Linked DNA regions of Prochlorococcus marinus XMU1404. The protein of the gene in region 1 interacts with the protein of each later gene in a pairwise test. Links are inferred from orthologs where the notes say so. Each region holds a gene or a part of one and is shown on either strand. Other genes may lie near its edges.

Region 1 (16,279 bases):
TTAGATATATGATTAACAATATCCTAAAGAATTTTTGCTTATTTACGTTTGCATTAATTGCTCCAATTACGTTACCTGCTGGTGGAATCCAAAAAAGTTTAAATCAAAATAAGTTTTCCCATAACATAAATGAAATTATATTGAGTGCTAATACCTCTCTTTATTCTTTTCCTGAAGTTCATTCTAATGAATTATTAGTTCTTGATATAGGTACAACCTTATCAGTTTTACGAAATTGGAAAATCAACGAAAGTGAAATTTGGGCTAGAGTTGAATTAGCTTCTAATAAATTTTTAGACGATCCTAATAAGATTACAAAAGGCTGGATAAAAATCTAAATTTTGGATTTTAATTCAATAGCTATAATTTTTATTGGCAGTTTTCTTGGTTTAATATTTAGAATATTCATACAAAATTATTTAAAAATAAATATAGGATTTGATATTCAGAATACTTCAATCGTGAATTTCATAGCATCATTTTGTCTAGGAATTTTAGTAGCATTAAATTTTAATAATAACGACATATTGTTATTATTTTATACTGGTTTTTTAGGTTGTTTTAGTACATTTTCTTCCTTTATTTTTCAACTATTTGTTCTTCTGAGGAAGAGGAAATTCATAAGATTATTTTTTCACTATATAGAAGTAATTGTATTTTCTTTTCTTTTCTTTTATTTAGGTTACTTTCTTATTATTTTTTTTTAAATTGAAAATACAAACTTTTTTTTATCTTCTTTTAGCCTCTTATTTAGGTACTTTTTTAAGACTTTTTATAGATAATAACTTTATTATTTCAATACTCGGCTCATTTTTTGTTGGTTTTATTATTAGTAAAAGATTAAGTTACTCAAGCGAAAAAATTTTACTAAGTGGTTTTTTTTCTTGCTTTACGTCCTTTAGTGGATTTATATATTTCTTATATAAAATTCTTAATCAAGGAGATTTGATAAGATTTATAATTTTTTTTAATTTAATCATTATCTTAAATCTATTCACAATGTATTTTGGCTTTTTAATTAGTAGAAAAATTACTTAGATTTCATATAATAGTGATGTTACTTTGACAAGGGATTATATTTATGAATGAAAATAATCTTGAAACAGTTACATCCTTATCTTCAGATTTAAGTACTCGAGAAAATATTACTGTTCAACTTGAAGAATTACTTATCGCAGGAAATTATGATGAGGCAAAGTTACTTTTAGAACCTTCCCAACCTGTTGATATTGCAGAGGCTATTGGAAGTCTTCCATTAATTTTGCAGGCATTAGCTTTTAGATTATTAAAAAAAAATGAGGCAATTGAGGTTTATGAATATTTAGATCCAATAGTTCAACAAACTTTATTAGACAGACTTCGTTCAGGAGAAGTTTTAGAAATAGTTGAGAAAATGTCGCCTGATGATAGGGTTCAACTCTTTGACGAATTACCTGCAAAAGTTGTACGAAGATTTTTGTCTGCTCTGAGCCCTGGTGAAAGAAAAGTAACAGCTGAATTACTTGGATATGAACCGGAAACTGCTGGAAGATTAATGACAACCGAATTCATAGACCTTAAAGAGATGCAAACGGCAGCTGAGGCTCTTTCATTAGTCAGAAAAAGAGCTCCGTTTACAGAAACAATTTATAGTTTATACGTTACGGATAAAGAAAGACATCTAACGGGTATTCTTTCTTTAAGAGATCTTGTAACTGCGGATCCTTCCAAGCCGATTGGAGATGTTATGACAAGAGATGTTGTTAATATCTCAACGAATACGAATCAAGAAGAAGTCGCAAGAGCGATACAACGATATGATTTCTTAGCGCTCCCAGTTGTTGATAAAGAAAAAAGACTTGTTGGAATAGTAACTGTTGACGATTTAATTGATGTTATAGAGCAAGAAGCAACAAGAGATATTTATGCGGCTGGGGCAGTTCAACCTGGAGATGAAGATGATTATTTCCAGAGTAGTTTATTTACCATAGCTAGACGAAGAATTTTGTGGTTGTTAATTTTGGTTTTGGCAAATGGTTTGACTACAAAGGTTATAGCGATGAATGATCAAATTTTAAAAGAGGTAGTTTTGCTAGCTGCATTTATCCCACTACTCATTGGTACTGGGGGAAATGTTGGCGCTCAAAGCTCAACGGTTGTAATTAGAGGTTTAAGTACTCAAAAATTGAAGTCTCTTGGAGCAATTAAGGCAGTAATTAAGGAGGCAATAACAGGCGCTCTCTTAGGTATTTTGATGATGATAGTAGTATTCCCCTTTGCTTGGTGGCAAGGAGAAGGCCCTCTAATAGCTTCTGCAGTAGGAATAAGTTTAATATCTATAACGACTTTAGCTGCTACAACTGGTGCCATTTTACCTTTATTGTTTGACAGAATGAGATTAGATCCAGCTTTAATGTCATCTCCTTTTATAACTACTGTCACCGACATAGCAGGTGTTTTTATTTATCTAAGTACAGCAAATTGGTTATTAAGCTCTTCATAGTCTGAATCCACTAGGTATTTATTCTCATTTTTGTAAATTTGTGGATTTTTTTGTTTAACTTTACATTTCTTAATGGTATTGTTTACAAAACAACATTTAACTTTCATGTCTTCTGAAACATTAAGTGAGAATAAATTAGCAACAATATCAAGTCTAAAAGCTAGTAACGATGTAGACCTTGTTAGATCTTATCTAAGAGATATTGGTAGAGTTCCACTTCTATCTCACGAACAAGAAATAACTCTTGGTAGGCAGGTTCAAGAATATATGCAAGTAGAAAGAGCAGAATTGGAATTTATTGAATTAACAGGAGATAAGCCAACTGTTGACGAATTATCAAAAAAATTAAATTTACCCACTTCTATCATAAAAAAAAGATTAAGAGCTGGACAAAGGGCTAAAGAAAGAATGGTTGCAGCTAATTTAAGGTTGGTAGTTAGTGTTGCAAAAAAATATACAAAAAGAAATATGGAATTATTAGATTTAATTCAAGAGGGAACTATTGGTTTGGTAAGGGGTGTAGAAAAATTTGATCCAGCTAGAGGTTATAAGTTTTCAACATATGCATATTGGTGGATTAGACAAGGAATTACAAGAGCGATAGCTGAAAAAAGCAGGGCAATAAGGCTACCAATTCATATTACTGAAATGTTGAATAAGTTAAAAAAAGGTCAAAGAGAGTTGAGTCAAGAAATGTCAAGAACTCCAACAGTAAGTGAATTAGCGAAATATGTTGAGCTTCCAGAAGAAGATGTTAAAGATTTGATGTGCAAAGCTGGCCAGCCAGTTAGTCTTGAAACAAAAGTTGGTGATGGCGAAGATACTGTTTTATTAGATTTACTGGCTGGCGGAGAGGATTTGCCAGATGAACAAATAGAGATGGATTGTATGAGGGGTGATCTTCATTCTCTTTTGCATCAATTACCAGACCTGCAATGTAGGGTTTTAAGAATGAGATACGGTATGGATGGTGATGAGCCTATGTCACTTACAGGTATAGGAAGAGTACTGGGTATAAGTAGAGATCGAGTAAGAAATTTAGAACGAGACGGCTTAAGGGGTCTTAGAAGACTTAGCGATAATGTAGAAGCTTATTTTGTTTCCTGAATAAATTCACATATTAACTTATTGGTTTCTTCAGGTTCTTCATCATGAGGACAGTGACCAGCACCTTGAATAATATCTAGTCTTTTGATGTTATTGAATCTTTTCTTCCACTCTTTGGCTTCATTTAAAGATTCCCAAGGATCTTTTTCTCCCCAAATTAATTGGATGGGGATATCAATCTTACTGAAAAGATCTGTAGCAAGATAATCATCAAATAAATTAATAAAGCCACGAAATGCCTCTTTAGAGTTTTTCCTAGTAGAGGGTCGATATAGAATTTCAATTAATTCTTCATCTATATTTTTGCCTGAGGGGTATGCTTGTGCGAGTATTTTTTTTATAACTTGTGGATTAGCAGCTCTTGTAAAAAGTGTATTGCTAATTATTCTTTGCCTTACAAAGGTTTTTAATAAAGGCCTTATTAAATTCATTAAAATATCACTTTTTTTTAAGCGTTTATCATCCATAGTTCTTTGGGCACAATCAATTAAAATAGCTCCTTTACAATTATCTCTGAGAATTTCAGCAGTTTTCAATGCAATTACACCACCAATTGAATTACCCACTACGTAAACAGGAGATTTTATTACTTCTGAACAAAATGTCGATATTTGATTACTCCACAAGTCAAATGAATATTTAATGCAATTTTTTTTATAGGGTTCATAATTTAACGAAGCGCTAGGCTGACTGCTTTCTCCGAATCCTAGTAAGTCAATTGCGTAGCAATTAGAAACATTGCCAAGAAAATCTTGATTATGTCTCCAATGATTTTTTGACGCTCCAAATCCATGTACTAGCAAAATATTTGTATTATTTTCGAAAGTAGAATTTTTTGATAAAGACCAAGAAATATCCCAATTTTTCCATTTCCAGGTTCTAGATTTATTAAAAGACACTATGAATTGGTTATTAATTAAAGAATTAGTTATTAATTAAACTTTAATTCAAAAAAAAATTATTTGTTTTTAATTAATTATTCTTAGTTAAAAAAAAGGGGCAATTTTTATGAAAAAGACCAAGGTCGTATGTATTGGAGAGGCTTTAATAGATAGGATTAGAAATGATTGTAATCTAGGATTTACAGATTTTTTGGGTGGCGCACCAGCCAATGTTGCTTGTGCATTAAGAAAATTGAAAATAGATTCAATGTTTATTGGACGTTTAGGAAGTGATAATTTCGGAAAAAATTTTATTACGCAATTTAATCAATTGGAGGTTAATTTAGATTTCTTGCAATTAGATAATGATTTATCTACTCGTGTGGTTAATGTAGACAGAGATCGATCTGGAGATCGTTATTTTTCGGGATTTGAGGGAAGCCCTAATTCATGCTTTGCTGACGAAGCTTTTAGTAAGAAATTAATTGAAAAACAACTTCTCAATTTAGAGAAATTTTTCTTAGAAACACAATATTTAGTTACAGGAACTAATTTGTTAACATCTCCAATATCTAAAGAGACTATTTATTTTCTTCTAGAAAAGGCCAAGAATTTTGGAATCAAAATAATTATTGATTTGAACTGGAGAGAGGTTTTTTGGGATTATTCACATTTTTCATCAGAAATTAGTGGAACTGCGAGAGTAAATTTAATTAAAAAATTTTTAAATCATGCTCATGTTTTAAAACTTGCAAAGGAGGAAGCGACCTTGTTTTTTGATAATGAAGATCCGTTGCTTATATCTCAACAAATGTCTAAAAAACCTGATGTAATAATAACTGATGGGAAAAAACCTGTTGCATGGTATATCAATGGATTTAAGGGAACCACCCAAACTCCTAATTCAAAAAAAATAGTCGATACTACTGGTGCAGGTGATGCTTTTCTAGCTGGCTTAATTTCAAAATTAATTTCATCTGGTTACCCCTCAAATGAAATAGAGATAGAAGATTGCGTTAAGTTTGCATGTGCTTGTGGACTATTGACTTGTCTTGGTGAAGGTGCAATTGAGCAACAGCCAGATTATGAAAAGGTTAATAAATTTTTAGGATCCCTAATCTCGTAGTGCCTTCCACAATTTTTTGCGTAACTAATTTCTACTTTCCAGAAATTTTCAATAAGTGGTTCTATTAATTCTGGCCATTCAATAACTAAAATAGCTTTGCTTTGTAATGCTTCTTCTTCTTCTGAAAAAAAAATTTCTTTTGCTGAAGAACTATTTTCTAACCTGTATAAATCAAGGTGAATTAGAGGGATTTTTCCAGAATTATAGTGATGAGATAAAGCAAATGTAGGGCTTGTAATATCCTCAGAGATTGATAATCCTTTGGCAATGCCTTGCACAAATGAAGTTTTTCCTGCCCCAATGGGACCTTGCAGTAACACAATTGATTGTGGGTTTAATTTTCGTGAGAGCTTTTCACCTAAATTTAAAGTCTCTATTAAATTCTCAACAAACACAAATTCACACAAAAATCATCTATAGTTTAATAGAAAAAGTATTCATAAAATATGATTATCGCGAATTCAATTAAAACATCGATCCCAAACTTCGTAATTGCTGACATCTCGTTATCTGATTTTGGGCGAAAAGAAATAAAAATTGCTGAAACAGAAATGCCAGGATTAATGGCACTTAGAGATAAATATAAATCTGAAAAGCCTCTTCAAGGTGCAAAAATAGCTGGAAGTCTTCATATGACAATACAGACTGCGGTATTAATAGAAACACTTGTTGATCTTGGTGCAGAAGTCAAATGGGCTTCATGCAATATTTTTTCTACCCAAGATCATGCAGCTGCAGCTATTGCAGATAAAGGTATTCCTGTATACGCGAAAAAGGGTGAGACTCTCGATGAATATTGGCAATACACCCATTATATTCTTGATTGGGGTTCAGATTCTCCGAATATGATTCTTGATGATGGAGGAGATGCAACTGGTTTATTGATACTTGGTAGCAAGGCAGAAAAAGATTTGACTGTTTTGAATAATCCTTCTAATGAAGAAGAAATTGCTTTATTCAAATCTATAAAATCTAAGTTACAAGTTGATAGTAGCTTTTACTCTAGAATTAAGAAAAATATTATTGGTGTCACTGAAGAAACCACTACTGGAGTTGCGAGACTTTATCAGCTTCAAAAGCAAAATGCTTTGCCTTTTCCAGCTATTAATGTTAATGATTCAGTAACTAAGAGTAAATTTGATAATCTATACGGATGTAGAGAATCATTAGTTGATAGCATTAAGCGGGCAACTGATGTGATGATTGCTGGCAAAGTAGCATTGGTAATTGGTTTTGGTGATGTCGGCAAAGGTTCAGCACAGTCGCTAAGAGGACTTGGTGCAATAGTTAAAGTTGCTGAAGTTGATCCAATTTGCGCTCTTCAAGCTGCAATGGAAGGTTATAGCGTTGTTACCTTAGATGATGTTGTTGAAGATATAGATATATTTGTTACAGCTACTGGTAATTATCAAGTAATAACACATGAAAATCTCGTTAAAATGAAGGATGAAGCCATAGTTTGTAATATTGGTCATTTCGATAATGAAATTGATGTAGCTTCATTAAAAAATTACCCATGGGAAAATATTAAACCTCAGGTTGACCATATAACCTTACCAAGTGGAAACAAAATCATTCTTTTAGCCGAAGGTAGATTGGTTAACTTGGGCTGTGCCACTGGACATCCTAGTTTTGTTATGAGTAATTCTTTTACAAATCAAGTATTAGCTCAAATTGAACTTTTCAATAAGTCAGAGCAATATGCTAAAGAAGTTTATGTGCTACCAAAACATTTAGATGAAATGGTAGCTAGATTACATCTTGATAAAATTGGTGCAAAACTAACCAAATTAACTAAAGAACAGGCAGACTACATTAATGTATCTGTTGAGGGACCTTATAAACCAGAACTTTATAGATATTAGTTTGAGTATAATTTTTGCAAGTTTTATTACTTCAATTCCTGAATATATCAATTTAGCCGTTGAAAAGAATTCAACGATTGCGTATCTAACTATTTGTTTGGCTATGCTTTTAGAAAATATAATTCCCCCAATTCCTTCTGAGATAATTATGCCATTAGGAGGATTTTTTGTTTATCAACAAAAATTAAATTTCTATATTTTAGTTTTTTGGGGGTTATTAGGAACGATTTTAGGTTCATTACCTTGGTATTATTTAGGCAGATTAGTAAATGAAAAAAGACTTTCAAACTTTCTAGATAAAAAAGGAAAATACTTAGGAATTTCTTCTAATGATTTATTAAAAAGTAAAAAATGGTTTGAGAGATACGGCATATCTTTAGTGTTTTGGGGCCGATTAATCCCTGGTGTCAGAACATTAATTTCCATTCCTGCTGGTATAGAATTAATGCCATTAAAAAAATTTCTTATTTGGACTTCATTAGGTAGTTTAATATGGGTTGCATTGCTTTCATACGCAGGTTATTTATTTGGTGAAAATTATCAAATCATTGAAACTTATGTAGATCAAATTAAATATTTTGTGAAGCCAGTTTTAATTTTTATTTTTTTATATTTTTTTATAAAACTAATTATTAGATTTATAAAAAAAATTAGATCTTAAAAAGGAATTTCACTAGAGTTATTGTTGTTAGTATATTGATTATTTTCAGACTCTTTTCGAGAGCTTAGCAAATTTAATCTATCTACTCTAATTACTGGTTTATATCTGTCTTCACCTGTATTTTTGTCTTTCCAACTATCAATTTTAAAGCTTCCTGTAATTCCAATTAAAGATCCTTTTTTAACGTAATCAGCTGCTATTTGAGCTTGTTTTCCCCAAATTTCTAAATTAAACCAGTCCGGCTCTTCATCTCTGCTTCTTCGGTTAACTGCCAAAGTAAAATTCGCTACGATGCTACCAGATTCAAAATATCTGACATCTGGTTCTCTACCAGCTCTACCAACTAAGTTAATAGTGTTAATTTCCATAATTTTTTTAACTAATACTACTCATATTTTGAGTTTTTGCTCAAAGTTTTAAGTGCTATTCATAACTAAATGAGAGAAATCTGAAAGCTCAATAAAAAATAGATATATTATTTAAAAAAAGAGTTTTTATTGTGATTTTCAACAGATTTAAATTTTCAAGAGACATTGGTATAGATTTGGGAACTGCCAATACTCTTATACATGTATCAGGGAAAGGGGTTGTTTTACAAGAGCCCTCAGTGGTGGCAATGGATTTAGAAGAAGGGGTACCATTAGCAGTTGGTAAAGAAGCTAAGTTAATGTTAGGAAGAACTCCAGGTAACATAAGAGCTGTGAGACCCTTAAGAGATGGGGTCATAGCAGATTTTGATGCGGCAGAGCAAATGATAAAGACATTTATTCAAAAATGTAATGAAGGTAAGGGCTTATTAGCCCCTAGAATAGTAATTGGTATTCCAAGCGGAGTTACTAGTGTTGAGCGAAGAGCAGTCAGAGAAGCTGGATTAGCCGGAGCTCGAGAAGTTCACTTAATTGATGAACCTGTGGCAGCGGCAATAGGAGCATCATTACCAGTAACTGAACCAATTGGCACTATGATTGTTGATATTGGTGGTGGCACTACGGAGGTTGCAGTATTAAGTCTAGGTGGAACTGTATTAAGTGAATCAGTTCGAATTGCTGGTGATGAAATCAATGAATCAATTGCTCTTTATCTTAAAAAAGTTCATAATTTAGTCGTTGGAGAAAGAACTTCAGAAGATATTAAAATCAAAATTGGGTCTGCATTTCCAGATGATGATTTTGATAAAACCTCTCTAGAGGTTAGGGGTTTACATCTTTTATCTGGTTTACCAAGGTCAGTAACATTGACTTCTGGAGAAATTAGAGAAGCTATGGCTGATCCTCTCAGTAAAATAGTTGAAGCTGTAAAAAGAACTTTAGAGCGAACTCCTCCAGAACTAGCCGCAGATATTGTTGATAGGGGTATTATGCTTGCAGGAGGAGGAGCTTTAGTAAGAGGCATTAATGACTTAGTGAGCGATGAAACGGGAATATTTACTCACATTGCAGAAAACCCACTATTGTGCGTAGTTAATGGTTGTGGAGAAGTTTTGGATGATTTTAAAAAGCTTAAAAGAGTTGTTGATACTCCAGACTTTATAAGGAACGCAATAAGAGATTGATACTATGTTAGATATCCGACGAATTTCTACTAATCGTTGGTGGCATAAAAAGAAAAATTGGATTTTATTCGTGATTTCTTTATTTTTGATTTGTGTCAGGATTTCAAAAGGTGCTCTTTATAAGGATTTTTATTATTTTATTTCAAAGCCTTTTTGGCCAGGCCAATTTCAAAAAGAAGTTATTCTGAAGAGCAAAGAAAAAGAATCTCTAATGAAATTAAATCTTCTTGAAAAAGATAATTTAAGATTGAGGCAAATTCTAAATCTTCAAGAATCAGCTAATAGTAATACTATTTCAGCTGCAGTCATTTCTAGAAAAACAGGAAGTTGGTGGAGACAGATTATATTGAATAAAGGTTCAAAAGATGGGGTTGAAATTGGAAGTATTGTTTTGGGACCGGGTGGATTAGTTGGAAGAGTAGGAAGTACTTCTTTTTTTACTTCGACGGTAAAATTATTAACCTCTCCAGAAAGTAAAGTTGGAGTATGGGTAGATAGAATTCAAATTAATGGACTACTTATTGGTTCTGGAGATAATTATCCTAATTTAATATTGTATTCAAAAGATGCTGATATAAAAGTTGGAGATTTTGTGTCATCTTCTCCTGCTAGTACTTTATTACCCCCAAATATCCCTATTGGTATTGTCCAATCTGTAAACGAGCCATTTAAAGCAAAAAAAAGGGCAAAAATATTACTTTTGGCAAAACCTAATGTAATTGATTGGGTGCAAATTTTAAAAGCAAAAACTTAATGAATAAATTTTTCAAAGAAAAATTATCCATCATAAGTTTTATTCTTATCCCTATCATTTTTTTGTGGCATCCAAATTGGCTAGGATTTTTAGGTATCCAACCATATTGGCCTTTATTTTGGTTGTTGCCATGGTCAATGATTAATGGATCAATCAATGGATTAATATATGGTTTTTTTTTAGGGCTAATTTTAGATTCTGTAACTCTTGATAGTAGTTTTACTCAAATTCCAGGTTTGATTTTGTGTGGAATATGGTTTGGGAGAATAAAAATTCATAGTAATATTTTGTTGGGACATTTTAGGTATGGTTTAATCTGTTCTATTGGCAGTTTTTTATGTTCTACCTTATGTTTTGTACAGATTTTGGTCAAAAATTTATCAGATAGTACTTTTTTACTTTTTATCCCTAGTATTCAAAACATTTTAGCTGAAGTTTTTCTTACAGGTTTTTTTGGCCCTTTAATTTGCTCTCAACTTTTTAGTTTTTTAAAATTTTCTAGGAAAAAAGCATGATAATAAATTGCCCAAATGACGAAAAAGTGTTCGCAAAATTTATATTTTTAGATTATGGAAAAATTTAGTAAATCTTTGGTATATCTGTTTTAGGCGTCGTAATGTTATATTTTTAATTGTTAGAATGAATTTTCAATGCAATAAATATTTGCTTTGAAATATCTGGAAATCTTTTTTACCTATGTCAAAAGCAAGAATTTTAGTTGTTGATGATGAACCAGCAGTTTTGAAGGTATTAGTTACAAGACTTCAATTAGCAGGATATCAAGTTTATTCAGCTACTAACGGCGAAGAAGCTATTGAGTCTTTCCATAGAGATTCACCTGATTTAATAGTTCTTGATGTTATGTTGCCCAAAATGGATGGATTTGCAGTATGTCGAAGAATTAGAGCTGAATCAGTAGTCCCAATTATATTTTTGACTGCATTAGAAGCAATTTCAGAGAGAGTCGCAGGTTTAGATTTAGGAGCTGATGATTATTTATCAAAACCATTTAGTCCAAAAGAGTTGGAGGCCAGAATTGCTACTATTCTGAGACGAATGGGTCCTGCCGTAACTGTTACTGAAACGAAAGAAACCCCATCTGGCAAGGGTGTTATGAAATTTGGAAGTTTAGTTGTTGATACTAATAGAAGACAAGTTTCTAGGGCAGGAGAAAGAATTAGTCTAACTTATACCGAATTTAGTCTTTTAGAATTATTATTTGATGAACCGGGAAAAGTTGTGCCACGAGCAGAAATTTTAGAACAGTTGTGGGGTTATCCTCCTAGGAGAGCCGCAGATCTAAGAGTTGTAGATGTATACGTAGCGAGACTAAGGGGTAAATTGGAACCTGACCCTAGGAATCCAGAATTAATATTGACTGTTAGAGGGATCGGTTATGCATCTCAGAGAATTGGCGAAACAGCAACATCTTTGGCAAGTTAAGCCTTGGTCTGATACTTTTATTAAATAAAAGAAAACATTAAATTAAATTTTGTCTGAAATTAGAGCAGCTCGCTTACAAAAAGCTAATTCACTAGTAAGTAAAGGATTTGCTTCTTACGCAGAGAGTTTTCAAGTTTCCCATACCACACAATTTCTTATTCAAAAATTTGATTATTTAGAAAATGGTCAAGAGGAAAACTTTAATGTCTCTATTGCTGGTAGAGTCATGGCAAAAAGAGTAATGGGTAAAATTGCTTTTTACAAAATAAGCGATCAAGAAGGCCAGATTCAGCTTTACATAGATAAAAGGATTATCGATTGCAATTTAGAAACCCAAAAATTACTTTCTTTTGAAGATATTAAGGAAATAGTAGATATTGGTGATTGGATAGGAATCTACGGAACTATTAAAAAAACTAATAAAGGTGAGATTTCGATTAAAGTTGAAAAATGGGAAATGCTATCCAAATCATTACAACCTTTACCCGATAAATGGCACGGATTGACTGATATCGAAAAAAGATATAGACAACGTTATTTAGATTTAATAGTTAATCCTTATTCTAAAAATGTATTTAAAACAAGAGCAAAATGTATAAGTTTTATAAGAAAATGGCTAGATAACAGAAATTTCTTAGAAATAGAGACTCCAATTCTGCAATCTGAGGCTGGTGGTGCTGAAGCAAGACCATTTATTACTCATCACAACACATTAGATATTCCGCTGTATCTACGAATAGCTACAGAATTACACTTAAAAAGAATGGTTGTTGGAGGATTTGAGAAAGTTTATGAATTGGGAAGAATCTTCCGGAATGAGGGGATAAGCACGAAACATAATCCAGAATTTACCTCAGTTGAAATTTATCAAGCTTTTTCTAATTATGTAAATATGATGGATTTAACAGAAGAATTGATTAAAGATGTCGTAGCTGATGCATGTGGCTCTTTAGTAATAAATTATCAAAATAAAGAAATTGATTTTTCGCAACCTTGGTTAAGAATATCAATGAAAGATATAGTCAAACAATATACAGGTATTGATTTTGATTCTTTCTCTGGAGATTTTCAAGCAGCAAAACAAGCCGCTAGAAGAAAAAATGTTGAATTTTCTAATAAGGTTAATACTATGGGAAGACTTTTAAATGAAGTCTTCGAGCAAAAAGTAGAGTCAGAACTCATAGAACCTACTTTTGTTACCGATTATCCTATTGAAATTTCTCCTTTAGCTCGGCCTCATCTTGATAATAAAGAAATGGTTCAGAGATTCGAATTATTTATTGTTGGACGTGAGCTGGCAAATGCTTTTAGTGAATTGATAGATCCAGTAGATCAAAGAGAACGAATGCAATTACAGCAGAGTCTTAGAGATGAAGGGGATTTCGAGGCTCATTGTATAGATGAAGATTTTTTGAATGCTTTAGAGATTGGCATGCCTCCTACTGGAGGATTAGGCATAGGTATTGATAGACTTGTTATGTTAATTACAAATAGTCCCTCAATTAGAGATGTAATTCCTTTCCCATTGTTAAAACCAGAAATAACTTCTAATAAAAATGAAAAATTAACCTTGTAATGAAGTAAAATAGAAAAATTATTCCAATACGAATTTTTTTAAATGAGTGGTGAACGTGTTGGTTTCCGTTTTAAACATGCGGATGCAGTAGTGAAAAGAAATCCTCAAGGCCGATCAAGAAGAGGGTGGGTTATTGAACCAGTAGAGCAAACTACAAGCAGAGGGACAAAAATGCCAGCGTATAAAATTCGCTGGAGAGATAGTGAGAGACCTGAAACTGTTTTACAACACATGTTAATTGCAGATCCAGATCCATCCCCTCCTCCAAGTTCAGTAAGCTTAGATTAATAGTTCCAAAAATTCTTATTAATATTTTTACCTTTTTAGTGCAGAGTTGATTTCTTTTTTGATAGTCTTTTGTTTTTCATCTTGTCTTTTATCATGTATTTTTTTCCCTTTACCGACTCCAATAGTTAGTTTGATCCATGACCCTTTTAAATATAGTGATAGTGGAACAATAGTCATTCCTTTTTTTTCAGTATTGGATTTAAGTTTGATTATTTCTTTTTTATGAAGTAGCAACTTTCTATTTCGTAATGGATCATGATTAAAAAAAGAACCTACATTCTTATGTGGTGAAATGTGGACATTTAATAATAAAATCTCACCATCTCTGAATGAACAGTAACCATCTCTTAAATTTGCTTTTCCGTTTCTAATAGACTTTACTTCAGTTCCTAAAAGTTCAATTCCAGCTTCAATTGTTTCAGATATTGCATATTGAAATTTAGCATATCTATTTTCAGCTAGACGTTTATAATTATTATCTTTTTTAGTATTTTGTTGACTTTTGTTTGAATTTTTTGCCATTTTAGTTGTAAAAAATTTTCCTACTCAGAACAATTGCTATTAACCTTTCATTATGGCAATAATTTCTTCCAATATAGGCGATAATAACTATCCTCGAATTAAAAAAGAAATTAGGCTAGTTGATTCAAAAATAATTCCAGAAGAAAAGAAAAGTAATAACCTGAATCTAGCTCGGCCTGAAACTTTACAAGAATTTATTGGTCAAGATCAACTTAAGTCTTCTTTGAGAATAGCTATAGATGCTTCAATTTATAGAAAAGAACCCTTAGAGCATATTCTTTTATACGGACAGCCTGGTCTAGGTAAGACCACTCTGGCTTTTTTGATAGCCCATGAAATGAATACAAGATGTAGAATAACTACTGCACCAGCAATTGAAAGACCAAGAGATATAATAGGTTTGCTGCTTGGATTACATGAAGGTGAAGTTTTATTTATTGATGAAATACATCGCTTAAATAGGTTAACTGAAGAGTTGTTATATTCTGCAATGGAAGATTTCAGATTAGATTTAACTATGGGAGCTAATAGAGGAACTCGTTGCAGAACAATTAATCTTCCCAAGTTTACTCTGATTGGTGCGACAACTAAATTAGCCTCAATTAGTGCGCCTCTAAGAGATAGATTTGGAATATCTCAGAAAATTGAATTTTATACATATGATGAATTACAACAAATAATTGTTAATTTCTCCCGATTGATAAACCTTAATTTAGATGATGAAGCATCTTATAATTTAGCAAAGATATCCCGAGGGACTCCAAGAATTGCTTTGAGATTGTTAAGAAGAGTTAGAGATTATGCTCAAGTCGTTATAAAAACCAATGTTATCTCAGTTAATTTAATAAAAAAAGCTTTAAATTCTTATCAAATAGACGAAAAGGGATTGGATTTTTTAGATAGACAATATTTATCTTTTATTAGGAATAATAATAATCCAACTGGTCTTGATTCAATTGCGGCTGGCTTGGGTGATGATTCCTCAATGTTAGAATTTGTAGTTGAGCCATATCTAATACAAATTGGTTTCCTCATGAGAACCCCTCGAGGAAGAATGCTTACTGATTTAGGCAAAAAGTACATTGATTCAAAACATGATAACTTTTAAAAAAGTTAAAGTTTGTTTTATATTGTTTTTTGTTTTTGTCAATATTTTTTATATTTACCCATCATATTCATTATCTTTGAGAGAGGATTTGTTTAAGAATGCATTAGATTTAAGCTCAGGCGGAAAATTTAATCTTGCTTTAGAAGAGTGGGATCGCTATCTTGATTCTTATCCTAATGATGCTGCAGGTTTGAGTAACAGAGGAAATGTAAGACTTGTAATAGGAGATTTAGAAGGATCAATAGATGACCAAAATAAGGCAATAAGTTTAAATCCTAGAGAAATAGATCCTTACATTAACAGAGGTATAGCGGAGGAAGCATTAGGGCAATGGTCGGAAGCGAGAAAAGATTATATGTTTGTTATTTCGCAGGATAGTAAGAATTTTTCTGCATTATATAATTTGGCTAATGTTGAGGGTTCCACATCACAATGGGAAAAAGCAAGAGATTTATTTTCAAAAGCTGCATTATATAATCCTGGATTTGCTATGGCTAGGTCAAGCATGGCTTTAGCAGATTTCCAGTTGGGGAATATTGATGACTCTGAAATAGAATTAAAAAAATTAATTAGACGTTATCCAACTTTCGCAGATGCTAGGGCAGCTTTAACAGCTTTGAATTGGTCGAAGGGTGAATCTGGTAAAGCAGAGAGTAATTGGATAGCGGTAACTGAATTAGATCCTAGGTATAGTGATGAGGAGTGGTTAATAAAAGTAAGAAGATGGCCTCCAAAACCGACTAAATATTTAATGAAATTTATTGATTTAAAATAAGAAATGAATAGAGATCAGATTTTTAAACAAGTTGATTCGTTCAATGACGAATTAATTAATTTAAGAAGACATATTCATGCCCACCCGGAATTAAGTGGGCTTGAAAATCAAACAGCAATTTTAATAAGTGGTTATTTAA
Region 2 (16,343 bases), 270 kb from region 1 along the record:
CTGATAATGCTCCTCCATAGTTTGATTCCAGATTAGGAAAATTTGCCCACGTAAAAGATTTGTCAAAATGCGAATGGGTTTCAACAAACCTTGGAAATAAAATATTTTTTGGTTTAGTAACTTTATTTTGTAAAGGCTTTAACTCAGAAACAAATCCATCCTCCCAACTAATGGAAACTGAACATAAATCCTCTACATCAATAATGAGGTTATCTAAATCTTCTATTAAAAAAAGGCTTCTGGGAATAAGAACCTCAGCTTTGCCGGAATTACTCAAAGTTTTAAATTTTCTTTTATTTTAAACATAAGAAAACTTTACTGAATTAGAAAATAATTCAAATTTCGCTAAAAGATAAAAATAACTATGAAAATTCACCTTAAGTTGTTAAATTTATAAATGTGAGGCGGGCGTCGCCAAGTGGTTAAGGCAGCGGCTTGTGGCGCCGCTATTCGGGGGTTCGAATCCCCTCGCTCGCCCTCCAAAAAATTGCAGCAAAATTATTTAACTTGTAATTTTGAATTAATGAATCATAAAAAATTCCTAGCAAAGTGCTAACAAAAACAAAACCAGAAGAAAAAAAATTTCAAAAGAATTCAACTACAGGCAGTTATTGGATAACCACATTTGGATGTCAAATGAATAAGGCTGATTCAGAGAGAATGGCTGGTACATTAGAAAAAATGGGATATACCAAAGCAGATAATGAATTAAACGCTGATTTGGTCCTATACAATACATGCACTATTAGAGATAATGCAGAGCAAAAAGTTTATAGTTTTCTAGGCAGACAGGCAAAAAGAAAACACAAAACACCCAGCTTAAAACTTGTTGTTGCAGGTTGCCTTGCTCAGCAAGAAGGAGAGTCTTTATTAAGAAGAGTACCAGAACTTGATCTAGTAATGGGACCTCAACACGTCAATAATCTTGAGAACCTTCTGGGGAAAGTTGATGCAGGAAATCAAGTTGCTGCTACAGAAGAAACCTTCATCTCTGAAGACATTACAAATGCGAGAAGAGAAAGCTCTATTTGTGGCTGGGTTAATATCATTTATGGGTGTAATGAAAGATGTTCATATTGTGTAGTTCCTTCTGTCAGAGGAAAAGAACAATCAAGATATCCAAATGCGATAAAAAGTGAGATACAAAATTTAGCAGATGATAATTTTAAAGAAATTACTCTTTTAGGTCAAAATATTGATGCTTATGGAAGAGATCTTCCAGGAACTACAAAAGAGGGGAGAAAAGAAAATACCCTAACTGATCTTTTATACTATATCCATGATGTTGATGGGATTCGTAGAATTAGATTTGCTACTAGCCATCCAAGATATTTTTCAAAAAGATTGATTCAAGCTTGTTATGAACTTGACAAAGTTTGTGAACATTTCCATATTCCCTTTCAAAGTGGTAATGACGAAATCTTAAAGCAGATGTCCAGAGGATACACTATCAAAAAGTATAAAAATATCATTGAGAATATAAGATCATTAATGCCAGATGCATCAATTACAGCTGATGCAATAGTTGCTTTCCCAGGAGAAACCGAACAACAATATCAAGATACATTGAAACTAATAGCAGATATTGGCTTCGATCAAGTAAACACAGCAGCATACTCTCCAAGACCAAATACCCCTGCAGCAGTTTGGTCGAATCAACTTTCGGAAGAAGTAAAAAAAACTAGATTGCAAGAAATTAATGCTTTGGTCGAGAAAACTGCTAGAAGAAGAAATCAAAGATACATCAACAATATCGAAAGGGTTTTAATTGAAGGTTTAAATCCAAAAAATTCATCACAAATTATGGGAAGAACTAGAACAAATAGATTAACTTTCGTGGAGATTCCCCAAAACATTAAATTTAATTTTTCATTGGGAGATGAGATAGATGTAAGAATAAGTGAAGCAAGATCTTTTTCTTTAACAGGCCAACTTTGTTTATAATTTTTCAAAATGGTTGATAAAAAGAAGAAGTGTATTGGATTGATATTTGGCGGGTTTTCCAATGAACATGAAGTATCGATATCCTCTGCAAAAACAGTTTTTCAAGCATTTAATTCAGAGATAAACAAACAACGCTTTAATGTAAAAGCCTTTTACATTAATAGATATGGAGATTGGCTTGATAGTGATTTCTCAGAAAAGATCCTAAATGGTGAAATTGAAAACAATACAATAAAAAAATACGGAATTTTTAATCAAGAAAAAATTAACTTCCTAGACAGAATTGAATTTCAAAATGTTGATGTTTGGTTTCCTCTTCTTCATGGATTTAATGGTGAAGACGGATCAATTCATGGTTTACTAAAATTCACAAAAAAACCTTTAGTTGGATGCGGAATTTTAGGCTCTGCTCTTGGAATGGATAAAATATTGATGAAATCAATTTTATCAAATCTAAATATTCCACAAGTTAATTATCTAGTTTTTCAAAATGAGAACCTCCATGATAAAGAAGTAAAAGATAAGTTGATTAATGAGATCTTTAAAAAACTAAATTTTCCTATTTTTGTGAAACCATCTAACTCTGGATCATCTCTTGGTATCTCTAAGGTAATAAATGAATCAGAAATATTAAAGGCATTAGAAAAGGCTTTGGAAATAGATCCTAGAATCTTAATAGAAGAAGGTCTAGAGGTTAGAGAAATTGAATGCGGAATAATTGGAAATTCAAAACTATTAACCTCTGAGATAGGGGAAGTGAAGTACGAGAGTGATTGGTATGATTACAATTCAAAATATAATTCAAATAACAAGATAACTATCCCAGCCGAAATAGATTCTAAAATTACCAAACAAATTAAAGAAATTGCTATTCAAAGTTGTAGAGCACTAAATATTTATGGTTTTGCAAGAGTAGATTTCTTTTTAGAAAAATCTTCAAATAAAATTTTGTTAAACGAAATAAATACAATTCCTGGTTTTACAAAAAACAGTATGTTTCCAATGCTTTGGAAAGCTTCAGGTTTAAATATTGAGCAACTTGTGGCTAAACTGGTAGATATATCTTTAGAATTATAATTCAAATCAAATGTTGCATGGACTTCTTTGGTTACCATTACTTATAATCTTCATTTTATTAACTGCTCTGGGATGGTTAGAAAGAAGAAGGCAAAATCTTTTTAGGAACTGGGCTAATGGATCTGAACTTTGTAAGTTAGATAGTTCAAGCGCTGCGTCCCTAAAAGATGGGGAATTGAGATGGAGCGCATTTGAAGCTGGTACATTTGAAGATAAAGACAGTTTCATAATAAAGAAACTTGAATTGGTCGAATTAATGGCGCTAACTTCAGGAGAAGCTCCTCTAACAAGCGAGTCTCAAGGAAAGTGCAGGCTTAGACTGGTAGGTGATGGGAAAGAGATGGATGTGCCATTTTCAGATGCAGAGAAAGCGAGAGAATGGATGGACAAATTGATGGAAAAAGCTCGATGTGATTTGTGAATAACCAAAAAAAAACTAACAATAGAAACTTTTTATTTCTAATTTTATTTTTATTATCAACAAGCTTAGTAAGTCTAAAAACTTTAAAAAAGGTATATATTCAGGACATAAGGATCTCTGGTAGTAAATTTTTCTCAAAGAATGATTTAGTAAATAATTCATCTTTAAAATTTCCAATCCGCTTAATTTTTATTCAAGCTAAGGTTCTAGAAAAAGAATTAAAACAAAATTTATCGCTTAAAAATGTTTCGGTAAGTAGACAAATATTCCCTTTTGGTTTGGAAGTTCAAGTTAATACTAGAACCCCAATTGCTTACGGTGAAAGAATAATTAATAACGAAAAAATATTAGGTTTTATTGATCAAGATGGAATTTTTATCGATCAACAAAATGTAGACAAAAAAAATTTGGATAAAATAACCATAAAAGTTGTTGGATGGGAAGAAAAATTTAAAAGAACATTATCTGAAATTTTTATTACCCAAGAGAATTATGAATTTGAGTTAGTTAATATTACTTTTTCTCCCAATGGGTTTCTTACTATTGAGGAAAAAGATTTAAAAACAATCTTCCTTGGTTTTAATCCAAATTTAATAAGCTATCAATTACAAATAATCAATAACTTAAAAAATGAATTTAAGAAAAATAATTTTTCTGAAAAAATAGATAATATTGATCTTACTGATCCAAACAAACCAAAAATAAAAGTGTTCAAACCCTAATATTTGGGAATGGATTTTAAATAATTTTTTTTAATTAATGTAGTGTTGGTAAGGGTTTAGCATTTAAAACAAAATATTTATTAAATAAATATTTTAAGCATTTTCCTCAATAAATCCTACAGATGAGCTTAGTGAGTTCATAATGCACCCAATACTAGTATTAGATCCCTAATTAGAGATGAGCTTCGGTAACAATCCAAACTTTGATCAATCGAGAGAAATCCTTCCAAGTCAAAATGCCAAGATAGAAGTAATTGGCGTAGGTGGTGGTGGAAGCAACGCAGTAAACAGAATGATAGATAGTGATCTAGGAGGTGTATCTTTCCGAGTGCTTAATACTGATGCTCAAGCACTCTTACAATCATCAGCGGAAAGGAGAGTTCAATTAGGTCAAAATTTAACAAGAGGGCTCGGAGCAGGGGGAAATCCCAGTATCGGCCAAAAAGCAGCTGAAGAATCAAAAGAAGAGCTTCAACAAGCCTTAGATGCATCTGATTTGGTTTTTATAGCTGCAGGCATGGGTGGAGGTACAGGTACAGGAGCTGCTCCAGTTGTGGCTGAGGTCGCTAAGCAAAGTGGCGCTTTAACTGTAGGTATAGTTACTAAACCATTTTCTTTTGAAGGCAAAAGGAGAATGCGTCAAGCTGAGGAGGGTATTGCTAGATTAGCTGAAAATGTTGACACTTTAATTGTCATTCCCAATGATCGTTTAAAGGAAGTCGCTTCGGGTGCTTCTATTCAAGAGGCATTCAGGAATGCTGATGATGTTCTTCGAATGGGTGTAAAAGGTATAAGTGAAATCATCACCTGCCCTGGTCAAATTAATGTTGACTTTGCCGATGTAAGATCAGTTATGACTGAGGCAGGATCAGCCCTTCTTGGTATGGGTATAGGTTCTGGACGTTCTAGAGCTTTAGAGGCTGCTCAGGCTGCTATAAACAGTCCATTGCTTGAGGCAGGCAGGATAGATGGTGCTAAAGGATGTGTTGTAAATATCACTGGTGGAAAAGATTTGACACTAGATGATGTAAATGCAGTTGGAGAAGTTATTAGTGAGGTTGTTGATCAAGATGCAAATATCATCTTGGGTACAGCTATAAACGAATCAATGGAAGGTGAAGTACAAGTCACTATAATCGCAACTGGCTTCGACACCAATCAACCACTTAAGCAACAAAGACTTAAAAACAGATTATCAAATACTCCTCTTTATAATTTTTCTGATAACAAAGACAGTGGAGCAAATATTCCAGAATTCCTGAGATTAAGGCAAAATAAAAAAGATATAGAGTAATAGGTAAAATAAAGTGACTCGGTTATCTCGCCTGCCTCAAGCATCCCTTGTGGCTGCTACCTTCCGATCCTGACCAGGTTTGGGCGTTAAAACCGCGAAAGGCCGAGTCATCGCTATTTTAGCAATTTTTGATTAAAAAAGATACATAAATTTCTTATGTTACCTTCGGACCTCGTTAAGTATAAAGAAAAGTCCCAGAAAATCATTGCACTTACTGCTTGGGACTCTATATCGGGCTCTTTAGCAGAACAAGCTGATGTTGATCTTGTCTTGGTAGGAGATTCCTTAGCAATGGTTTGTTTGGGATACAAATCCACATTACCATTAACTTTAGAAAACATTATTTATCATACTAATGCTGTTTCGAGAGGTTTTACAAAGAAAATTGAAGACCAACCTTTGATAGTTACAGATATGCCTTTTCTTACTTACCAATGTGGAGAGGATAAAGCTGTAGAGTATGCAGGGAAAATTATTCAAAGCACTTACGCAAAAGCTGTAAAGGTAGAAGGGGCTGAACCGGAAATACAAAAAGTTATTTCTAGATTAATAAGAATGGGAATCCCTGTTATGGGTCATATAGGGCTTACACCACAAAGCTACTTAAATCTTGGATTTAAAAAACAAGGAGAAAGTTTAGAGAGCCAAGAAAAGATCATGAAAGAGGCTTCTATTCTTGAAAAATTAGGATGTTTTTCAATAGTTCTTGAACATATTCCTAAGTTGCTTGCTAAAGAAATACAGAATAAATTAAGAATTCCCACGATAGGCATCGGTGCAGGTAAATATTGCGATGGGCAAGTAAGAGTTACTGCAGATTTATTAGGCCTTAATGATGATCAACCACCATTTTGTCAACCGATTATCCAAGGAAAGAAATTACTTGAAGATAAATTAAAAGAATGGGTTAATTCTGAAAGATTTAACTAATAAATACCTTTTTATAGAAAAGGTTATTTCCCCAACAACGTAGTTTTTGTAATAGTTTATAAGGGCATTAATTATCTAGTAAGCGTTTCATTTTTTTTATTTATTATCAAAATATTCTTAAACTGAACTTTTAGTATCTTCAGCATCTTCAAATTCTCTTAGCAAACGGAAAGTTTTGGAAATTAAAGGGAAGATCCATACCAACAAACCCACTACTGTTATCAAAGCGACAAGAAAACCCAAAATTGCTAAGAATCCCCCTGTTACATCTCCTTCGTAGAAGCGATCAAGCCCAATGGGGGCACCCACCCCTAAAAGGAAAAGTCTAGTTAAGGCTTTTTTTTCTTTTTTTCTCAACATTAGGTTCAAACTAATTGCGTCTTATTTTAGAACAACTGTCAATGATTTTATAATTTATAAATTTGTTAGGCTTTTATAAAGAAACTTTTGAAGGAATTTATTTTATTATCTAAAATTCCCATAGAACAAGTGATCGCAGTGGGTTTAGCTTTAACGAAAAGGGTATGATTAGTCTTATTTAATTTTATCCCACCACTTAAACATAGAAATGAGAATTTGATTGCTCAGCTCCATTCCTTTTGGATCGCTTAAAAAGAATCTATTACCCTGTCTCATTAATAACCCACTTTTAAGAAATCTTTCCCATTCTTCAAGCAATTTACTAAAATAAATCTCAAATTTTTTGTTATCCCAGTTTTGTTCTTTTAAAACCTTATAAATATCTATACCCTCTTTGAGTCTCAATCCCAACATTATTTTCTCATCAATTTCTTTATAGATAAAATCACTATTAGTGAGGGATGAATCTAAACAAAATTCGTCTTGCCTAGTTACCCATTCTTTATATTCTTTACTAACTCTTGGTCTAGTTAACTTTCCCCCCCAAGGTGAACTAGTGGAACCTTGGCCAAAACTCCACCAGCCTAAACCACTCCAATAAACTCTATTATGTCTCGATTGATGCCTCGGCAGGCAATAGTTCGAAATTTCATATCTTGAATAACCTGAATTTTTCAAAATCAAATGAGTTAATTCACTATTTCTAAAAGCATCTTCATCACTTGGAAGTTGTAATTCCCCTAAATTAACTAATCTTTTAAAAACAGTTCCATTTTCAATATTTAAATCGTAAATAGATATGTGCGGTGGTGAAAATGTGAGGGTTTTTTTTAAGTCATCTTGCCATTCTTTCAATCCACTAAGTGGTAAATTTTGGATTAGATCTAAGCTCCAACTTTTTATTAACCCAGAACTATATACTTTTTTTAACCATAAACAAGATTTTTCAGCATCTTCTCTCAAATGCCTTCTTCCAGACTTTTGAAGTATCTGATTATTAAAACTTTGCACTCCTAGACTAAATCTATTTATCCCAGCATTTATAAATTCATAAAGATCATCTTGATTAAAACTTGCTGGATCTACTTCCATAGTAATTTCAGCACCATAGTCAACTCCATAATTTTCTTTAAAAAGATCAATTAATTCTTTGATTTGTTTGGGATCCAAAATTGAAGGTGTACCACCACCTACATAAATTGTCGAAAGAGGTGATTTATGTTTAATTGACAAAATTTCTTTATACAAAAAGTGCAAATAATCTTTAACAGTTTTACTTCCATAACCATTCAAAGTTTCAACTTTGTTTCCTAATGGAATGACTGCAAAATCACAATAAAAGCACCTTCTATGGCAAAAAGGGATATGTACATAAGCACTTCTTGGAAACTTATTCATAAATCTAAATACATTTTTAGAGCTCCAAAAATCTATTGAGGATCGGAAAAAATAAAATCCTTATTTACTCAATTAGTAAATCATTGTAGATTAGAGATATGACAGATATCTTAGTATTAATTTTATTTGTATTGTCTGGTGCTGCTTCAGGATGGCTTGGAGTTGATTTATTACCAGTAGACATACTAAAACAGGTGTCTAATGTTGAAGGTTTTAGAATAGTTTTAGCAATCATAGGTTTTTTTATAGGTTTAGCTGCTGGTTTCGTATTCTTACAACTTAGAAAAACTTTTCTTGATCAAATAAGAACAATGCCTACAGATCTACTAATTAGTAGGTCAGTTGGCTTAATTTTAGGATTACTAGTAGCGAACCTGCTTCTTGCTCCAATTCTATTAATTCCTTTCCCGAGAGAAGTATTTTTTGGAAAACCTTTAGCAGCCATCCTAAGCAATATTTTCTTTGGTGTCCTTGGATATAAGTTAGCAGATACACATGGCAGGACATTATTGAGATTATTTAATCCAAATAATACTGATGCATATCTTGTTAGTGAGGGAATACTCCCTGCTGCAAGTCCAAAAATTCTAGATACTAGTGTAATCATTGATGGAAGAATAAATGGTTTATTAAATTGCGGCTTGTTGGAGGGACAATTAATTGTTGCTCAAAGTGTAATAGATGAATTACAAACTTTAGCTGACTCAAGCAGTAATGAAAAAAGATCTAAGGGTAGAAGAGGTTTGAAGTTGTTAAAAGAATTAAGAGATTTATACGGTAGAAGACTAGTGATTAACCCAACAAAGTATGAAGGCAATGGGGTAGATGAAAAACTTTTGAAAATCACTGAAGATATGACAGGAACATTAATTACAGCCGATTATAATCTCTCCCAGATTGCAGAAGTTAAGGAATTAAAAGTTATGAATTTGAGTGATCTAGTTATTGCTCTAAGGCCAGAGGTTCAGCCAGGAGAATCCCTTAATATAAAAATCGTAAGAGAAGGCAAAGAAAAAATGCAAGGAATTGGATATCTAGATGACGGAACAATGGTTGTAATCGATGAAGCAAAAAATTTTGTAGGAAGCAGATTAGATGTTGTTATTACTGGAGCACTACAAACTCCTACTGGAAGAATGGTCTTTGGAAAACTATTAAATAATCCTGAGTCAAACAAATCTTTTAAATCACCAGCGACACAGGGCTAAATATAGCTAGAATCAAATAAATAATAATTTTGTGATACATATGACTGTATCTGCTCCTTATTACGGCGAAAACACCGTTATGAGGACTCCACCTCCTGATCTACCCTCTCTTTTACTGAAAGAGAGAATTGTTTATCTTGGTTTACCATTATTTTCAGATGATGATGCCAAAAGACAATTAGGCATGGATGTTACTGAACTAATCATTGCTCAGCTTCTTTATCTAGAGTTTGAGGATCCTGAAAAACCTATCTATTTTTATATAAACTCAACAGGGACAAGTTGGTACACTGGTGACGCAGTTGGTTTCGAAACAGAAGCCTTCGCTATCTGCGATACTATTAGCTACATCAAGCCACCAGTCCATACAATCTGTATTGGACAAGCTATGGGAACTGCTGCCGTTATCCTTTCATCTGGCACTAAGGGTCAAAGAGCTGCTCTTCCACACGCATCCATTGTTTTACATCAGCCCATAAGCGGAGCAAGAGGTCAAGCAACTGACATTCAAATAAGAGCTGAGGAAGTTTTAAAAAATAAAAAATCAATGTTAGAGATCTTATCTCGTAATACTGGTAAGACTATTAAAGAACTTTCTAAAGACTCAGATAGAATGAGTTATCTAAACCCCCAAGAAGCACTAGATTATGGAGTTATAGATAGAATACTTACGAGTCAAAAGGATTTACCAAATAAAATTTAACTTTCACAAACAAAACTTTTAAATTATGCCAATAGGAACTCCAAGCGTGCCTTACAGACTTCCAGGAAGTCAATACGAAAGATGGGTTGATATATATACAAGATTAGGTGTTGAAAGGATTCTTTTTCTAGGACAAGAAGTTAACGACGGGATCGCTAATAGTCTTGTTGCTCAAATGCTTTATCTTGATTCTGAAGATAATTCCAAACCTATTTATTTATATATAAATAGCCCTGGAGGCTCAGTGACAGCAGGTTTGGCTATATTCGACACTATCAAATACGTAAAAAGTGATGTAGTAACTATTTGTGTAGGTCTTGCAGCCTCAATGGGTGCATTCCTTTTAGCTGCTGGTACAAAAGGTAAAAGGGTTGCTTTGCCCCACAGCAGAATAATGATTCATCAACCTCTTGGAGGAACATCTCAACGTCAAGCTAGTGACATTGAAATAGAAGCCAAAGAAATTTTAAGAATTAAAGATATGTTAAATATGTCTATGGCTGATATGACAGGTCAATCATTCGAGAAAATTGAAAAAGATACTGATAGAGATTATTTTCTAAGCGCAGAAGAGGCAAAAAACTATGGCTTGATTGATAGAGTAATCACACATCCAAGCGAAGCAAATCAGTCTTAGATTTTCTAAATAATATTTTAATTTTCATTTTTAAATTAATAATTTATTGGTTTAATTACACGTTTAATGTCTAAAATACTAACTATTGAATGCTAAGAAGCCACAACTAATGACTCAACTCTTCTACGACACAGATGCAGATCTAAGCCTTTTAAATAATAAAACAATCGCGATAATTGGATACGGTTCACAAGGTCATGCACATGCCCTAAACCTCAAAGATAGTGGTATGGATGTAATTGTAGGACTATATGAAGGGAGTAAATCTGAAAGCAAAGCTATTAGCGATGGACTAGAAGTGTTTAATGTTTCTGAAGCTTGCGAAAAAGCAGACTGGATTATGATTCTCCTACCAGATGAGTTTCAGAAAGATGTTTACCTTAAAGAAATAGAACCAAACTTAAAAGAAGGAAAGATATTAAGTTTTGCTCATGGTTTCAATATAAGATTTGAACTAATCAAACCTCCTGGTTTTGTAGATGTCGTAATGATCGCGCCCAAAGGACCTGGACATACTGTTCGTTGGGAATATCAGAATGGTCAAGGCGTTCCTGCATTATTTGCAGTAGAACAGGATTTTTCTGGCAGCGCAAGATCACTAGCAATGGCTTACGCTAAAGGTATAGGAGGAACAAGAGCTGGGATACTTGAAACAAACTTCAAAGAAGAAACAGAAACTGATTTATTTGGAGAACAAGCAGTTTTATGTGGAGGTTTATCTGAACTTGTCAAATCAGGCTTCGAGACACTAGTAGAGGCAGGATATCAACCAGAACTTGCTTACTTCGAATGTCTACATGAAGTTAAACTAATTGTCGATTTAATGGTTAAGGGCGGCTTATCTCAAATGAGAGATTCCATTTCAAATACGGCAGAATATGGAGATTATGTAAGTGGAAAAAGACTTATTAATAGTGATACAAAGAAAGAAATGCAGAAAATTCTAAAAGATATTCAGGATGGAACTTTCGCTAAGAATTTTGTAGAAGAATGCGACAAAAATAAACCCTTAATGACAAAATTAAGAGAAGAGAATTCAAAACATGAAATTGAGAAAGTTGGCAAAGGTCTTCGCTCTATGTTTAGTTGGCTGAAATAAGATTATTTTTCATATTTCTTGGATCGATTGGTTTTGATTTATTAATCGGCGACCCAAGATACTTGATCCACCCTGTTCAAATAATTGGATTCTATATAAAAAAAATATCCGATTACTTTATAAATAATTTCAGGGGAAATAAAAAATTATTATTATGGGGAGGTTTCATTCTTGCACTATCCACCATTGGAATTAGTTTTAGTTTTGGGAAACTAATAGAACTTAGTTATATTCAATCCAAAAATAATTTTTTTAGTGGATTTTTAATTTTTCTTGGGCTTTCAAGTTGTCTAGCCACTAAAGGACTTATTTCAAGTGTAAAAGAGATTGCAGAGCTACTAGAAAAGAAAGAATTTGATAAGCGAAATGAAAGAATAATCAAAGAGAAAGTGCAAAGGATAGTAAGTAGGGATGTTAGCTCATCTTCGAAAGAACATCTTTTGAGATCGACTACAGAGAGTCTTACCGAAAATTCTGTTGATGGCATATTTGGACCATTATTTTGGATTTTCATTGGAATCATTTTAATGAAGTTTTCAATTTTCCTGCCTGGGCCTTTATCACTTGGTTTTACATATAAAGCGGTAAGCACTTTAGATTCAATGATTGGTTATAAATACGATTACTTTAGATATTTAGGTTTTATGAGTGCAAAAATCGAAGATGGTTTTACTTTCATACCTTCAAGATTAGTTTTAATTACATTACCTATAGTAAGTTTCAATTTTAAGGACTATTTATTAATCATTAAAAAAAGTTTTCTTGATGGTAAAAAGTATGAATCGCCTAATTCTGGAATTTCAGAGGCTGTTTTTGCATATATTGCCGGTATTAAATTAGGAGGAAAAAGTAAATATAAAAATGAAACTATTGAAAAACCAATAATCAATGAAAATGGGGCTATTTGCACAAGAAAGAAAATTAAATTAATTTGTCAACTAATATTGAAATTACAATTTTTATGGATAATTATTTTTATCTTAATTTTTTTTATAATTCCCTTTTAATTTATTAACAAATTTGTTTTAAAATATTTATAAAATATAAATTTTATGGAAGAAAAAAACTTACCAACAGAAAATCAAAATAATGATTTTACCAAGACATCAACAACAAATAATGAATACGCAAAGTGGGTAGATAACCAAGGAGGTGAAGTAAAGAATGTTTTCGGCTTTAATAGCAGTGCAGAGCTCGTGAATGGTAGAGCGGCTATGATCGGATTCCTAATGCTTATATTGACCGAGCTAGTTTTAAGTGGCAGACCTGTAACGTCTTCAATTTTTGGTATTAATTGAAAATGGTAGAAAAGAAAACTAATTCAATAAAAGTATTTTTATACATATCCGTATGGGTAATAATTTGGGGAACTCTAGGTTCACTTATAGATTATCCTCTTTATAAAAATAAAATTTATCTAGAAGGAAGCGTATATCAATTTCTCACTTTCACAATTACAGCGATAATTTCCATAGTATGCGCAAAATTTCTCTATAAAAAAATTGAGTTATAAAAACTTATACCTAAATTTTTTGATTATTTTAGCAGGTTCATTGTTTTCATTTGACTCATAAAGTATCCACTGATGTGTTTCAGTATCATGATCACAACCATAATTACTAGATAGATTATCGTAACCAAGTAGAGTTGAATGACAATATTGATCTGCTTCAAAAGCAGAGTCATAAGCTGTTAGAAAATATATCAAAAGTACAACGAGAAATAACAAAAAAAAGACCTGAAAAACTAAATTAACTACCTTCATAAGAATTTCTAAAATTTAAATATATCATCTCAAAAATTTTAATCTAAAAATACTTAACGACCAACATTAAAAACAAAGTCATGAAATTCTTGATTATTTAGATACAAGAGAACTAACAGAATTAAAATCATATTCAAACCTATTACTATTGATCCGAAAATATTTATTTGTTTTTTACCTGGTAAAGTGTAAGTAAATTTTTTGCCTTTAAGAAAAGAAGTCAACCCTTTTTTTTCTTTTTTTACATCTTTTATTTGGGTATTATTATTTACTTTATTATCAGAGAAACCTTTTACCATTGAAACTAAAATAAAAAATTTATTTTATTCCAAAAAAAGAATTTATTTAAATATTTAACAATTTTTAATCACATATGGAATCATAAATGAATTCTTCTCTTTAGAGAAATTTTTAAAAAAATAAGCTTCAATAAGTTCCGATTGCAACCCCAATAAACTAGATTGACATTTAAATTTATTTTGTTTAAAAACTGCTAATTGAAACTTCTCTATTTGGGAAACTAATTCCCTACATAATTGATTTTGCGAATTTACAATACATTCACTAGATTGCTTTAAAATCTTGGACTTTGTTGGTATTGTTTCTGCCATAAGTAAATTAGATGTTAATAAAAATTTGAGGCATAAAATTACTAAAAATTTCATTACTTATGTAAGAATGTAAATTTTGGGTTATCTTGTTAAATCTTGGTAAATTACCTAACAGTAATTTATTAAAATAAAAAAAAGATGCTCTACTAGAGCACCTTTGTTTTAAAGGAAGAATTAGATTAAAGAAAATTATCCTTGAACTCTATCCTTAAAAAGTTTACCGGCTGAGAATGTAGGCACTCTTTTAGCAGGTATTGCTATTTTTTCGCCTGTCTTAGGGTTTAATCCCTGTCTTGCAGAACGATCTCTTGGTTCAAAAGAACCAAATCCTAGTATGGAGACTTTTTTGCCTTCCACGACTGAATCAACAATAGTTTCAATAGTCGTATCAACTATTGAAGAGACAACAGTTTTTGTTTCTCCTGTTGCAGCGGACACCAGGTTTACTAAATCAGCTTTGTTCATTGAATTTTAGAGTAAAGCAGAGATTAAATAGACAAGAGTTTGAATCAAGACTAAAAACCTCGAACTTGTACATCATATGGATCAAATAGGAATCCGGCAACCGAAAATGATAGCGGCGCAAAGCTTTATACAAATTTTAGGGACATTTTTAGCTATATTTTTTTGTTTTATAGTCAATTATTTTATTGATCAATGGAATTAAATTAACATTTCCAAAATAGGCAAAACCATTGGAAATACTGAATTTAGCCTTTAAAAACCCAACTTTCCTCTTCAAAAGTAGTGAATTTTAAATGTAATGAAGTTATGAATTTGAACTATTTATTATTTTTTATTAATTTTCAGATATATTTTCTTCTCATCACATGAAAAACATAATTTGTATTTTGAAATCAAGAAAAATGTAGTTTGTAATGAGTAATCTTTATCTCTAAATCGTTTAATTAAATATCAGTTAAGATGAATGAATAACAACAACAGGTAAGAAAATTTATATTCTCCAAGATTTAATATATTTGATTAGTGAAGCCTTAAATTTGAGTTTTTTTTTTTAATTTTGCATATATTATTCAAATATCAGTAATTTAAATAAATTATCTCAATATTTAACTAATCAATGATAAAGAGAAAGTGATTCATCTCAATAAAGGCAAACCATTTCCTTTAGGGAGTTCTCTAACTTCACAAGGAGTTAATTTTTCCTTAATAGCCACAAATGCAGAATATATAGAAATCTTATTGTTTGAGAAAGACGACTCTATTTACCCAAAAAGTATATTCAAATTAGATCAGACTCATAATAAAGGTCCTTACTGGCATGCGGAAATAAAAAATCTAAATGAAGGTTGTATTTATGCTTTTAGAGTAAAACAAAAAAATAATGAAATTAATAATAACTATGAAAAAAAAGTATTACTTGATCCATGTTCGAGGGGTATTACCGGATGGGGAAGTTATAAAAGAGAAAATGCATTAAAAACGAAAGAAAATACTAATTCTTGTCTTAAAAGCGTTGTTTGCGACAGAAAATTATTTAATTTTAAGGATTATCCAAGACCGAAACATTCTTGGGAAGAAACAATTATTTATGAACTCCATATCAAAGCTTTCACTGAATCAACTGAAAAAGATGAAAGTTGTTTTAAGAAATTTTTAAAAAAAATTCCATATCTCAAAGAACTGGGTATTACAACAATTGAATTACTTCCAATTTTTTGTTTTGATCCTACTGATGCCCCAAATGGTCTAAAGAACTTTTGGGGTTATAGTCCAATCAATTGGTTTACTCCGCATTTTGAATATCTTTCGAATGAATCCGCCGAAAAGAATAGAGAGGAATTTAGAAGATTTGTAGAGGAATGTCATAAAGCAGATATTGAAGTCATCTTAGATGTTGTGTACAATCACACTTCCGAAGGTGATTCAAAAGGGCCAGCAATATCTTGGAAAGGTATAGATGAAAATCTTTATTACTTTATTGGAAAAGATAAAAATTATCAGGACGTCTCTGGATGTGGTAATACTATTGCGGCAAACAGAGGATTTGTTAGAAAACTAATAATTGAATCATTAAAATGTTGGGCGAGTGAATTAGGAGTTGATGGTTTTAGATTTGATTTGGGAATTGCCCTATCAAGAGGAGAAAATCTTTCGCCGCTTGATAATCCTCCAATTTTTGAAGACATAGAATGTGAGCCAGAACTTATTGA

The links.
Region 2: the proteins of HA144_RS08995 (region 1) and ftsZ interact in binary tests that used the Escherichia coli proteins (3 or more experiments, as listed by UniProt). The link is inferred for Prochlorococcus marinus XMU1404 from one-to-one orthologs.

What each region holds. Positions count from the first base shown.
Region 1 is NZ_JAAORE010000003.1:474,711-490,989, reverse strand. What follows is about bases 7,722-10,647. They hold HA144_RS08995 (rod shape-determining protein), read left to right. Parts: upstream 7,722-8,621; coding sequence 8,622-9,674; downstream 9,675-10,647. Other genes in these bases: HA144_RS08985 (hypothetical protein), read left to right, coding at 10,428-10,647; mreC (rod shape-determining protein MreC), read left to right, coding at 9,679-10,428; HA144_RS09000 (single-stranded DNA-binding protein), read right to left, coding at 8,119-8,490; HA144_RS09005 (DedA family protein), read left to right, coding at 7,722-8,122. Outside these bases: gyrB (DNA topoisomerase (ATP-hydrolyzing) subunit B), read left to right, coding at 1-12; HA144_RS09050 (hypothetical protein), read left to right, coding at 9-338; HA144_RS09045 (fluoride efflux transporter FluC), read left to right, coding at 342-707; HA144_RS09040 (CrcB family protein), read left to right, coding at 709-1,038; mgtE (magnesium transporter), read left to right, coding at 1,082-2,482; HA144_RS09030 (RpoD/SigA family RNA polymerase sigma factor), read left to right, coding at 2,588-3,589; HA144_RS09025 (alpha/beta fold hydrolase), read right to left, coding at 3,574-4,488; HA144_RS09020 (carbohydrate kinase family protein), read left to right, coding at 4,598-5,596; tRNA (adenosine(37)-N6)-threonylcarbamoyltransferase complex ATPase subunit type 1 TsaE, read right to left, coding at 5,554-5,991; ahcY (adenosylhomocysteinase), read left to right, coding at 6,043-7,461; more of HA144_RS09005, read left to right, coding at 7,463-7,721; more of HA144_RS08985, read left to right, coding at 10,648-10,943; response regulator transcription factor RpaB, read left to right, coding at 11,125-11,871; HA144_RS08970 (hypothetical protein), read left to right, coding at 13,490-13,735; SsrA-binding protein SmpB, read right to left, coding at 13,763-14,257; Holliday junction branch migration DNA helicase RuvB, read left to right, coding at 14,310-15,365; and 2 more genes. UniProt on the Escherichia coli protein: Forms membrane-associated dynamic filaments that are essential for cell shape determination. Acts by regulating cell wall synthesis and cell elongation, and thus cell shape.
Region 2 is NZ_JAAORE010000003.1:207,949-224,291, forward strand. What follows is about bases 3,411-6,400. They hold ftsZ (cell division protein FtsZ), read left to right. Parts: upstream 3,411-4,342; coding sequence 4,343-5,458; downstream 5,459-6,400. Other genes in these bases: HA144_RS07380 (hypothetical protein), read left to right, coding at 3,411-3,442; HA144_RS07385 (cell division protein FtsQ/DivIB), read left to right, coding at 3,439-4,164; panB (3-methyl-2-oxobutanoate hydroxymethyltransferase), read left to right, coding at 5,615-6,388. In the rest of the region: HA144_RS07360 (amidohydrolase family protein), read right to left, coding at 1-277; tRNA (N6-isopentenyl adenosine(37)-C2)-methylthiotransferase MiaB, read left to right, coding at 550-1,944; HA144_RS07375 (D-alanine--D-alanine ligase family protein), read left to right, coding at 1,954-3,021; more of HA144_RS07380, read left to right, coding at 3,032-3,410; HA144_RS07405 (hypothetical protein), read right to left, coding at 6,506-6,748; radical SAM family heme chaperone HemW, read right to left, coding at 6,923-8,146; HA144_RS07415 (PIN/TRAM domain-containing protein), read left to right, coding at 8,245-9,354; HA144_RS07420 (ATP-dependent Clp protease proteolytic subunit), read left to right, coding at 9,395-10,057; HA144_RS07425 (ATP-dependent Clp protease proteolytic subunit), read left to right, coding at 10,083-10,694; ilvC (ketol-acid reductoisomerase), read left to right, coding at 10,804-11,793; adenosylcobinamide-phosphate synthase CbiB, read left to right, coding at 11,781-12,800; HA144_RS07440 (chlorophyll a/b-binding protein), read left to right, coding at 12,846-13,091; HA144_RS09530 (hypothetical protein), read left to right, coding at 13,094-13,306; HA144_RS07445 (hypothetical protein), read right to left, coding at 13,301-13,522; HA144_RS07450 (hypothetical protein), read right to left, coding at 13,612-13,857; HA144_RS07455 (hypothetical protein), read right to left, coding at 13,912-14,169; and 2 more genes. UniProt on the Escherichia coli protein: Essential cell division protein that forms a contractile ring structure (Z ring) at the future cell division site. The regulation of the ring assembly controls the timing and the location of cell division.